DNA from 2 places in the Kocuria salsicia genome. Region 1 is predicted to be linked to the other one. Evidence: riboswitches for the same ligand, from Rfam matches in the RefSeq annotation. Region 1 holds a riboswitch; the other holds the start of a gene.
What was found. Region 1 has a riboswitch for S-adenosylmethionine ahead of ABD264_RS11575 (methylenetetrahydrofolate reductase). Riboswitches for the same ligand answer to the same signal wherever they lie in the genome.
Positions count from the first base shown of each region.

Region 1 (5,943 bases):
CGGTGTGCTTCGTGGGCCGGGCCCGGGGTCAGCGCTTCGGGGCGCCGACCCTCGCGCTGGCCGGCGCCGCGTGGGTCGAACGGGCGCGGTCGGTGTCGTGCTGCGGGTCCCCGTGGTGCTCGGTACCCGGGCGACCCGCCCCGGGGACGGCCCGTGCGGCGGCGTCGGCAGGGGCGTCGCCCTCTCGCGCGAGCTCCCCGCGGACCGTGACGGCCGCGGCCACCAGCCGGTCCAGGGCGGCCTCCGTCTCCGTCCAGCCGCGGGTCTTCAGGCCGCAGTCCGGGTTGACCCACACGCGCTCGGCGCCGATCGAGTGGGCGGCGTGGCGCACGCGCTGGGCGACCTCCTCGAAGGTGGGAACGCGCGGGGAGTGGATGTCCCACACGCCGGGACCCACATCCCGCGGGAAGTCCGCGGCGGCGAGCCCATCCACGATGCCCGAACCGGACCGGGAGGCCTCCAATGTGGTGACGTCCGCGTCCAGACCGTCGATCGCGCCCAGCACCGTCTCGAACTCCGAGTAGCACAGGTGCGTGTGGATCTGCGTGTCCGTGGCCGCCCCGCCCGTGGCCAGGCGGAAGGACCCCACGGACCAGTCCAGGTACTCCGGACGGTCCGCCTCACGCAGCGGAAGCAGCTCACGCAGGGCGGGTTCGTCCACCTGGATGATCGCGGTCCCGGCAGCCTCCAGGTCCGTGATCTCGTCCCGCAGTGCCAGCGCCACCTGGTCCGCGACCTCCGCGGCGGGGGCGTCGTCGCGCACGAAGGACCACGCGAGGATCGTCACCGGGCCCGTGAGCATTCCCTTGACGGGCCGCTCGGACAGGGACGCCGCGTAGGAGGTCCAGTCCACCGTGATGGGCGCGGGTCGGGAGACGTCACCGAACAGGATCGAGGGGCGCGTGCACCGTGAGCCGTAGGACTGCACCCAGCCGTGGCGGGTGGTTGCGAAGCCGTCCAGGGCCTCCGCGAAGTACTGCACCATGTCGTTGCGCTCCGCCTCCCCGTGCACGAGCACGTCCAGGCCCAGTTCCTCCTGCGCGCGCACCGTGTGGGCGATCTCCTCCCGGATCCGCGCGGTGTACTGCGCGTCCGTGATGCGCCCGGCGCGGTGCTCGGCGCGGGCCGTGCGGACCTCCGCGGTCTGGGGGAAGGAGCCGATGGTCGTGGTGGGCAGTACGGGCAGCTGCAACCGCTCGTGCTGCGCGGCGCGGCGGGCCTCGGCGGTGTCCCGGCGGCGGTCAGTGTCCCGCACGGCGGCGGTGCGCTCGCGGACCTCTGCTCGGTGCGTGGCGGGGTGGTTCGCGCGGGCCTCGCGCACGGCGGCGTCGTGGCGCAGCGTCTCGGCCACCGTCTCCCATCCCTGCTCCACGCCGCGCGCCAGTTCCACGACCTCGCCGACCTTCTGGTCCGCGAACGCCACCCAGGCGCGCACGGCCGGGTCCAGCCCGGTCTCGCGGGCGGCGTCGTGCGGCACGTGCAGCAGCGGCGTCGCCGTGCCCACGGCCACCGGTCCGTGGGCACGGGAGCGCAGCAGGTCCAGCTTCTGGACGGCCCGTGCGAGGTCCGTGCGCCACACGGTGCGGCCGCCGACCACGCCGGCCACGACCGGGCGCTCGCCCCACGCCCGCAGGGCGGCCTCGCCGGGGACGTCGCCGCGGTCCAGGTCCACGGCCAGGGCGTCCACGTCCGTACGGGCCAGGGCGAGCTGCGCGTCCTCGCCGGCGTCCCCGTAGCCGACGGTCACGAGGATCTGCGGCCGGTGGGCGGGGTAGCTCAGCCGCGCGTAGACGGTCTCCAGAGCGGCCACGAGCTCGGCGCGCGGCAGCTGCCACCCGTCCGCGGCGAGGGCGGGCTCGTCCAGCTGCACCCACGGGATTCCGGCGTCCGCGAGAGCGGAGAGCAGGGTGGTGTAGAGGGCCACGACGTCCTCGAGCCGGTCCAGGGGGCGGACGCCGGAGTCGTCCGTGGTCTCGGGACGAGAGAGCAGCAGCAGGCTCAGCGGCCCCACCAGGACGGGGCGGGTGACCGTGCCCGTGGCCGCGAGTGTGGCGGCGAAACGCTGCACCAGACTCTCGGGGTGCGCACTCAGGGGGGTGTCCGGGCCGATCTCCGGCACGTAGTAGTGGTAGTTGGTGTCGAACCACTTGGTCAGTTCGAGCGGTTCGAGGTGGTCCGTCCCGCGGGACAGTGCCGTCACCAGTTCGATGCCGCGCGGGGTGTCCGGGGCGGCGGGACGGTAGCCGTCCGCCGCGAAGCGGGCGGGGACCGCACCCAGAGCCAGGGCGGTGTCGAGCACGTGGTCCACGGCGAAGCCCTCGGAGGGCACCGCGGCCGGGGCGCTCAGGCCGAGCCCCGTGAGCCGGGAGGTGGTGCGTTCCCGCAGTGCGGCGAGCGTGTCCAGCACTGTCTGGGCAGGGTGCTGGACCGGATCGCCCCAGTACGCCTCGAGCGCCTTCTTCAGCTCGCGGTCCGGGCCGATGCGGGGATAGCCGAGAACGGTGGCGGTGGGGAACGGGGTGGTGGGTCGAGCGGTCATGGGAACTCCTTCGTGAATCTCTGGTGGATGCGATGCCTGGTGGCGTGGATGCTTCGGTCGGTGGTGATCGTCTGTGGTGCTGACGGGGCCGGGTTGCCGACCTGCTGTGTGACGTGCGGGGCTGAGCTGCCCGGTGCGGGCGGGAAAAGGGTGTGCGATACCGCGACCGCGGGCGGGTGCGCTCGCGGAGCGGGGCCTGAGGGAGTGGGAGAGGTGCGGCGGGAGGATGACGGCGACGCCGCGGCGTCGGCTCAGGAGGCCGGGCTGCGGCCCCGGTACTCGCGGGCGGCGTCCCGCACGCGCAGGTGCTCCAGGATGGTCAGAGCGGCGTCCGGGCGGTTGAACGTGTAGAGGTGGAAGCCCGCGCAGCCGAGGTCCAGCAGGTCGTCGATCAGTGAGAGCGTGGCGGCGATCCCGCGGCGGCGCAGCTCGTCCGGGGTGCCCGCCGCCAGGAAGTCGGTGAGCCGCTTCGGCACGGCCACGCCGGTGATCTCTGTCATCCGGCGCAACCGCTGCGGGTTGCTCAGCGGCATCAGCCCGGCGACCACCGGGATGTGAATGCCCTCCGAGCGGGCGCGCTCCAGGAAGCGGGCGTAGTCCTCGGGCTCGTAGAGCACCTGGGTGATCGCGTAGTCCGCGCCGGCCTCCTGCTTCTCCCACAGGGACGCCAGGTCCGCCTCGAAGTCCCGGCCACGGGCGGGGGAGGGGTAGCATGCCACGGACACCGACAGCGGCCGGGTCCCGGGGCGGTAGCCGTCTCCGAAGCGGCGCCGCTCGACGTCACGGATGAGCGAGACCAGTTCCGAGGCGCGGCCGAGCCCGCCACGGGGAGTCTCCCACTGCCCGCTGCCCAGCGGCGGGTCCCCGCGCAGCGCGAGGAGGTCGCGAACACCGTCGTCGAGCAGCTGCTCCACGGAGCGTTCCAGGCCCGCGCGGTCCGTGCCGCCGCACGTGAAGTGGGCCATCACGGGGGTGCTCGTGGTGCGGCGCAGGTGGCGCAGTGCCTCCCGGGAGACACCCGTGCCAGCGGAGTGCCCGTGCGTGACCGAGAAGAAGTCCGGACCGGCCTGGGCCATGGCGTCGATGTGGGACCACACGGTGTCCGGGTCCGCGTCCGGGCGGGGCGGGAACACCTCGAAGGACACGAGCGTGGAACGCCGGGGACGGCGCACGAGCCAGGACGTGCCCGTGGGCGGGTCAGCCACCGGGGCCTGCTGCCGGGCCGGGGTCTGCTGCGATGCGAGCGACGGTGCGGACATGTGAAAAAACCTCCGACGTTGACGCCGGAGGTCCAGTTCCGAGCGCCGTACTTGCCATCACGCGGTTGCGCAACGGCCGGATCGTCATCTGGGGCACCCCACTACAGCAGGAGGGTTGCCGCCCGGCTAGCCAGAGCTTTATACCGGGACTCTTGATCCTTTGTTGTTCGAGAGCGTAGCACGGCTCACACCGTGGCCGTCAAGGGGCGGACGGGCGTGCGCCCGGCGTGCAACGGGAGGTCGCACGCCGGGCGCAGCGGGGCGGGGCTCAGTGCTCGTCCGCGGCGTGGGAATTGGTGAGCGTGGTGCAGAGCCGTAGCCGCTGATCACGGCCACCAGCACGGCGACCACCAGGTAGATGACGCGCTCGCCGTGGAAGAAGGACTCCAGGAAGTCCGCGGACCACAGACCGTCCGGCAGGGTCCTGGCCACGAGCGCGGCGAGGATGGTGCCCACCACGGCGGTGCCGAGCGAGTTGCCGAGCTCCTGGCTGACGTCGTTGAGCGCGGTGCCCATGGAGGTCTGGTCCTCGGGCATGGCCTCGATCAGCGCCACGGCGCACACGGTCATGATGATGCGCAGGCCCATGGCCATCAGGCCCATGCCGGCGGCGAGCACCCAGTAGCCGTGTTCCACCTCGAAGGCCAGCACCAGGGTGCCGAGGACCACGCTCGCGGTGGCGATCATGCAGGTGACGCGGTGACCGAACCTCGCGATCAGCTTCTCGGAGACGGGGCTCGAGATGATCATCATGACCACGAACGGCAGGTTGCCGAGACCGGCCTTCATGGGGGACCAGCCCAGGGCGTACTGGAAGTGCAGGATCAGCATGAACATCGCCGCCATCATGGCCACGGAGCTGCCGAGCTGGGCCAGTGCGGCGCCGCGCACGGTGGGGCGCGTGAGGACGGCGAGGTCGATCATGGGGTGCGCGGCGCCGCGCTCCCGGGCGATGAACACGACGACGGCGAGGGCCGCTCCCACGAAGCAGGCGAGGGTGACGGGAGACGTCCACCCGTTGTCGACGCCGCTGGTCAGTGCGTAGCAGCCGAGGCCCATGGCGGCCATGGTGGCCAGTGCGGCGGGGAGGTCCAGGGGCGTGGTGTGCAGGTCCTCGGCGGTGTCCTTGGGCACCCCGTACAGCAGCCCGAGGATCGCGAAGGCGGCAATCGGGGTGTTGACGAACAGCAGCCAGTGCCAGCTCACGGACTCCAGGGCGCCGCCGGCCACGACCGGGCCCAGTGCCATCGCGCTCATGCCGATGATGACCATGATCGAGATGGCGCGCATCCGCACCTTCTCGTCGTCGAACAGGCGGAAGACCAGGGACATGGTCACCGGTGCCATGCACGCGGCGAACATGCCCATGACGGCGCGCAGCGCGATCAGCTGGCCCGCGTCCTGGACCAGCCAGACCAGGGCGGAGACCAGGCCGAAACAGGCGAGGCCCACGGTGAGCACGCGGCGCCGGCCGAAGCGGTCCGCGAGGGAGCCGGAGGTGAGCAGCAGGGAGCCGAACATCAGCGAGTACGCGCCGGTGACCCACTGCAGCTGGGTGGTGGAGGCGTGCAGGTCCCGGCCCATGGTGGGCAGGGCGATGGTCAGGACGGTGTTGTCCACCATCTCGACGAAGAAGCAGAGGCACAGGGCTGCGAACGGCAGCCAGGCCTGGCTGATCGTCTTGCCGACGATCGTGGCCGGAGCGCTCTCCCGCGAGGGGGAGGTCACCGGCTCGAAGGTGGTGTGGGACATGTCGTGAGCCTTTCTCGAACATGGTTCCAATTTCAACCTGCTGCGATATTAGAACGGGGTTCGGTAAAGTGCAATCCATGAGTCCAGCACCCGAGTCCAAGCGCACCCGCGGCCGCCCCAGGGGGAGCCGGCCAGCCCTCTCCCTGCCCGCCGTGGTCGATGCCTCCGTGGCGCTGCTCGACGAGGCGGGCCAGGACGCCCTGACCTTCCGGGCGCTCGCGGCCCGCATGGAGACGGGTGTGGGGGCGATCTACCACTACGTGACCGGGCGCGATGAGCTGCTCGACCGCGCGACCAACGCGATTCTCGCGGACGTCCTGAGTGGCGTCGACGTGCGGGAGGACCCGTTCGAGGTGCTGCGAACACTCTCTGCCACCCTGTTCGAGACCCTGC
Region 1 is NZ_BAAARF010000024.1:2,887-8,829, forward strand. Features, by position in the region: gene metE (5-methyltetrahydropteroyltriglutamate--homocysteine S-methyltransferase) at 29-2,539, opposite strand; gene ABD264_RS11575 (methylenetetrahydrofolate reductase) at 2,791-3,798, opposite strand; SAM riboswitch class IV at 3,841-3,956, opposite strand; gene ABD264_RS11580 (MFS transporter) at 3,937-5,550, opposite strand; gene ABD264_RS11585 (TetR/AcrR family transcriptional regulator) at 5,628-5,943, shown strand, end outside.

Region 2 (5,943 bases), on a different contig from region 1:
CCCTTGGGGACGTCCCCGGCGGGCCGCTAGCCTGAACCCGTGCACCCCGCAGAGCTGAGCCCGGCCACCCAGGACTACCTGAAGACCATCTGGCGGCTGGGCGAGTGGGAGCCGGAGCGGGTGACCACCACGTCGCTGGCCGCGCGCATGGGCCTGGCGGCCTCCACCGTCTCGGAGGCGCTGAAGAAGCTCACCGCACAGGGCCTGGTGACCCGGCCCGCGTACGGGGTCGTCGAGCTCACCGAGCAGGGGCGGGACGTGGCCGTGCACATGGTGCGCCGCCACCGCATCCTGGAGATGTTCCTGGCCACCGAGCTGGGCTACGCGTGGGACGAGATCCACGACGAGGCCGAGGTCCTCGAGCATGCCGTCACCGACCGATTCATTGACCGTGTGGACGCCAAGCTCGGCCACCCGTCCGAGGACCCGCACGGGGATGCGATCCCCTCACGGGACGGGGTGGTCACCCCCGCCCCGGCCGTTCCGCTCGCGGACGTCACCCACCCGGAGCCCGTGCGGGTCACGCGCGTCTCGGACGAGAGCCCCGAGACCCTGCGGGTGCTCGCCGAGGCGGGGATCCAGCCGGGCGCGGTGCTGCGGGTGCTCCCGGGCCCGGCCCGCAGCGCCACGGTGCAGGTGCGGGTGGCCGGTGGGGGCACGACGCCGGAAGGTGGCCTTCTCGGGGACGGCTCGCCAGCCGATCGGCAGACGCAGACCTCTCCCGGTACCCAGGGCGCGGACGTGACCTGGGGTGACGCCCTGGAACTCGGCATCCTCATGGCGGAGGCCGTCTGGGTGCAGGCCCTCACCCACGCGGGCTGAACGGGACGGCCGCTCGCCGGGCCGGCTGCGGACAGCATCAGCCTCGCGCTGGACCGGTCGATGCCTCCCCGGGCAGCAGGGTTCTCTGCCGTGTCCGGCGCCGCCGCGGGCCCACAAGGTGAACAGCAGGTGACCGGAACATGTCCTACCCTTGAAAAAACACGAACTCGAACGCGACGGCACACCATGCCCGGGCCGCGGCGGTGCGGGCTGGCACCGGATGATCCAGGAACACGAGGTCCAGACATGTCCGAGGGTTTTCTGCGCGTGGGCAGGCGAGTGGGCCGCTGGACGGGTCGCGGGCTCTGCTACGGCCTGATCTGGCTGGGACTGACCCTGCTCGCGGCGGGCGGGATCATCCGGCACTACTGGGGCCAGATCTCGGTGGGGCAGATGCGCATGAACCTGATGTCCGTGCAGGCAGACGGTGGCGGCGGGTCCGTGGTGTGGATCTCCGTGCTGGTCATCGGGGTACTTCCCCTCCTGGTCACCGTGGGCATCGCCTTCGCGCGTCGGGCGTGGGTCCGCAGAGCACGACGCGCGCAGGGCACCCGGTCGTCCCGCGGCGTCGTGCGCTCGGCCTCCGCCGTGACCGTGGCGGCGGTGTTCGTGGCCGGGAGCACGAGCTTCGCGTCCGCGGTGGACCTGCCCCAGTACGTCAAGGCCGTGAAGTCCCCTCACGACATCGGCTCCACGTACGTCCAGCCCACCATCACGAGTGACGCGGACAAGCGCAACCTGGTGGTCATCTACCTGGAGTCCGGGGAGGCCACGCTCGCGGACGACCAGCTGTTCGAGAAGAACGCCTTCGCTCCGCTCGAGGAGGTCACCCGGCCCGAGGACGGGTGGCGCAGCGCCGAGGACTTCCAGCAGTACGAGGGCGGTGGCTGGACCATGGCCGGGATCGTCTCCACGCAGTGCGGGATCCCGCTCAAGGAGTCGGGTGACGCAGGCTCCGCCGACATCGGCGCCGGGCAGGAACAGTATCTGGGTGGCGTGACCTGCCTGGGGGACGTGCTGCAGAACCACGGGTACACGAACACGTTCCTGGGCGGGGCCAACTCCTCCTTCGCGGGCAAGGACACGTTCCTGCGAAGCCACGGCTACACCGAGGACAAGGGTCTGGAGGACTGGCGTGCGGCGGGCGAGTCCGCGGAGAACTTCCGCAGCGACTGGGGCCTGAGTGACGAGCGGCTCATGGCCCACGCCAAGGACGAGGTGGACCGCCTGCACGCCGAGTCCGAGCGCACGGGCCAGCCGTTCAACCTGTCCATGCTGACCCTGGACACCCACGAACCCGTCCACGTCTACAATTCGTGCGACGTGGACACCCAGAACCAGGTGACCTCCGTGTTCGCGTGCTCCATGACCCAGGTGGCCGGGTTCGTGGAGCACATGAAGACCCAGGGCTACCTGGAGGACACCTCCGTGGTGATCATGGGCGACCACCTCAAGCACATGAGCGCGGGGGACGCCTTCCACGATCAGCTGGACCACCACCCCAACCGCACCGTGTTCAACCGCGTGTGGATCCCGGGCGAGACCGCCGGGCAGCCCCTGCGGGCCGGGGCGGACCAGCTCAGCATGTACCCCACTCTTCTGGAGGCGGCGGGACTCTCGGTGCACGACGGCGCCGCGGGCCTCGGCACGTCCGTCCGGCGGCAGGAGCCTCCCCAGGGCTCGGCGCAGGCGATGGACCCGGAGGAGTACCAGCAGCTGCTGGACTCGCGCTCCGCGGACTTCTACTCGCGGGCATGGGACCCCGAGAACCCGGTGGGATGACCCCCTGACCCCTCCGGGTGGCTACTTCCCACCCGCCTGCGTCCCGCCGGTCAGCCCGGCACGGATGCGGCCCGCTGCCTCCCGGGCGCGCGTGCGCGCCGAGCCCGCCTCGTCCCGGGCGCGGCGGGCGGCGGTGCGGAGGTAGTCCGCGCTCTGGGCCGTGAACCCCTTGCGCCCGATGGTGCGGTGCTGCAGCTCGATCACCGCCTCGGCGGCGTCCGGACGGGAGTCCGAGGCCAGGGCGATGACCTTGTCCCCGTGCCGCCGCCACAGATTGCGGCTGGTGCGTGTCATGGCGGCCAGGGTCTGCTCCGGCTCGCGAGTGAGATCCACCCACCGCGTGTACGCGGGCTGGATGTCCCGCGGGGCCGGCCGTGCTTCGAGCCGGTGCAGACCCGCGGCGATCGCGGGTGTCGTGGCGTTCTGCCGCTGCACGGCGGCCGCGAAGGCCGTGCCCACCGGGGACGGCACCTGTGGCTCCACCCGCAACCACGCCACCGAGTGCTCTCGCGCCGCCGAGCGCAGTTCGCGCACCGCGTCGGGCAGAAGCTCGGGGTGCGCCAGGGCCGGGCCCGTACGGGGTGTACCAGACCACCCCGGCACGGGAGCGCTCCTCGACGACGAGGGCGTGCCACCCGGCGCAGTCAAGGGTCTGAGCGCGTCGCGAGAGACCGGTCAGGAAGTGCTGCCAGGGCTCGGCCTGCAGCACGCTGGACGGGCCGAGGCCTGTCAGGGGTCCGGTTGGGCGTGGGCGTGCCTCATGCGGGGTGCTCATCCTTGAGCGTCTGCCCCCGCTGCAAGGGAGCGACCTGGGGCCGCGGAGGTCGATCCTCCTCAGATAGCCAACCTCACCGACCCGCAACATCACCCGTGCGGCGTGTTCCCGTGCGATGGCGGCGTTTCCTCCGCCGCACGCCAGAGAATCGTGTCTCCGCACTGCCCCTCCCCAGGAGGACTGCCAGCTGGGACGGCGGACGCCCGGCCGCATCCGAGGGACGCACCGTCGGGGTGAGCTGAGCGGAACGGCCGGTGGGTCGCGCCTGCGGCGCGCACCACCGGCCGTCCAGCCGTGGGGAGGAACCGGCACGGAATCAGCCGGGCCAGCAGTGTCCTCCCCGTCTCACGGCCGGGAGATCACTGCTCCCGGACCACCGCCGGGTGCAGCAGGGCGCGCCGACCCGGCGTGCTCTGCACACTGGCGAGCGACGTCCCGGGGTCGAACGAGGCCGCAGCCCCGCGCTGCAGCGTGTGGAACCGTTCCAGCAGGGCGGGGTCGTGGCACCACCACGTGCGGGTCTCGCCGTCCGGGAACGTGGCCTGCACCGTGTTCCCGTGCGGGGGGTCCAGCTCCACCCGGACCCACCGGTCCCGGTTCTCGGAAGCCAGGCGGGCCTGGATGTAGTGTGCGTTGTGCCCCGGGTGGTAGCTCCGGCAGGCGGAACCGTCCTCCGGGTGGATGCACGGGTGTTCGGGGGTGTGAACGGAGACGCTCATGATGGTGACCTTTCGCAGTCTTCCGCGCGGCGGGTGCCGGGCGGCGGATCTTCCTCCGGGGGCACCGGGTGCGAACAACCGGTTGCCAGCCGACCAGCCGGAGGGCTGATGGTCGGGCTTCTTGATCCGGGGACATCACAGCACAGTGCTCAGACAGGCACAAGCGTCGGTGCTGTCCGACGACAAAGAGGGGCCGCCGAGTGGCACGGGAGGGAGCACCCCGTACCGCTCAGCGGCCCCTGGACAGCCTGCCAGCGCGGGACGTGCCCGCACCGCGGCACTCAGCCGATCACCGAGTCCACCAGCGCCTTCGCCTCCTGCTGGACCTGCTTCAGGTGCTCCTCGCCCTTGAAGGACTCCGCGTAGATCTTGTAGACGTCCTCCGTGCCGGAGGGGCGGGCCGCGAACCAGGCGTTCTCCGTGGTGACCTTCAGTCCGCCGATCGCCGCGCCGTTGCCGGGTGCCTCTGTGAGCTTGGCGGTGATGCGCTCACCGGCCAGGGTGTCCGCGGTGACCTGCTCGGGGGACAGCTTCTTGAGCGCGGCCTTCTGCTCGCGGTTCGCCGGGGCGTCAATGCGCTGGTAGACGGGGTCGCCGAACTGCTCGGTGAGCTCGCGGTAGCGCTGAGAAGGCGTCTTGCCGGTGCGCGCGGTGATCTCCGCAGCGAGCAGGGCCATGATGATGCCGTCCTTGTCCGTGGTCCACGCGGAGCCGTCCAGCCGCAGGAAGGACGCACCGGCGGACTCCTCGCCGCCGAAGCCGACGGAGCCGTCCAGCAGACCGGGGACAAACCACTTGAAGCCCACGGGCACCTCGTCCAGGCGCCGCCCCAGGGACTCGGCCACGCGGTCGATGATGGAGGAGGAGACCAGGGTCTTGCCCACCCCGGCGTCCTCCCGCCAGCCCTCGCGGTTGCGGTAGAGGTAGTCGATGGCCACGGCGAGGTAGTGGTTGGGGTTCATGAGCCCGGCGTCCGGGGTGACGATGCCGTGGCGGTCGCTGTCGGCGTCGTTGCCCGTGGCGATGTCGTAGCGGTCCCTGTTGCCGATCAGGGATGCCATGGCGAACGGGGAGGAGCAGTCCATGCGGATCTTCTCGTCCCAGTCCAGGGTCATGAACGCCCACTGCGGGTCCACGGTGGGGTTCACGACGTCGAGGTTCAGCCCGAAGCGCCGGCCGATCTCCTCCCAGTACGCGACCGAGGCGGAACCCATGGGGTCCGCGCCGATGTGCAGCCCGGACTTCCGGATGGCGTCGAGGTCGATGATCTGCGGCAGCGCGGACACGTAGCTGTCCAGGAAGTCGAAGGTCCCGGTGGTCTCCGCGGCGGCGGCCTCCTCCAGGGGCACCCGCTCCACGCCATCGAGGCCCGCCGCGATGAGGTCGTTGGCGCGGTTCGCGATCCACTCGGTGGCGTCCGTGTCCGCGGGACCGCCGTGCGGGGGGTTGTACTTGAAGCCGCCGTCCGTGGGCGGGTTGTGGGACGGGGTGATCACGATGCCATCCGCGCGGTCCTCGGGCTCGGAGGCGTTGTACGTGAGGATTGCGTGGGACAGCGCCGGGGTGGGCGTGAAGCCGTCCCGGGAGTCCAGCAGGGTGCGCACGCCGTTGGCCGCGAGCACCTGCAGCGCGGTGTCCTGCGCGGGTCCGGACAGCGCGTGCGTGTCCTTGCCCATGAACAGGGGGCCGGTGATGCCCTGTGCCGTGCGGTACTCCACGATCGCCTGGGTGATCGCCGCAATGTGGTTCTCGTTGAACGAGGTCTTCAGTGAGGACCCGCGGTGCCCGGAGGTGCCGAACACCACGCGCTGGTCAGGATCGTCCGCGTCCGGTACGCGGTCGAAG
Region 2 is NZ_BAAARF010000005.1:38,528-44,470, forward strand. Features, by position in the region: gene ABD264_RS05625 (metal-dependent transcriptional regulator) at 40-822, shown strand; gene ABD264_RS05630 (LTA synthase family protein) at 1,069-2,604, shown strand; gene ABD264_RS05635 (hypothetical protein) at 2,626-3,207, opposite strand; gene ABD264_RS05640 (hypothetical protein) at 3,739-4,098, opposite strand; SAM riboswitch class IV at 4,110-4,225, opposite strand; gene pgm (phosphoglucomutase (alpha-D-glucose-1,6-bisphosphate-dependent)) at 4,380-5,943, opposite strand, start outside.
Region 2: another riboswitch for S-adenosylmethionine. It lies ahead of ABD264_RS05640 (hypothetical protein); the one in region 1 lies ahead of ABD264_RS11575 (methylenetetrahydrofolate reductase).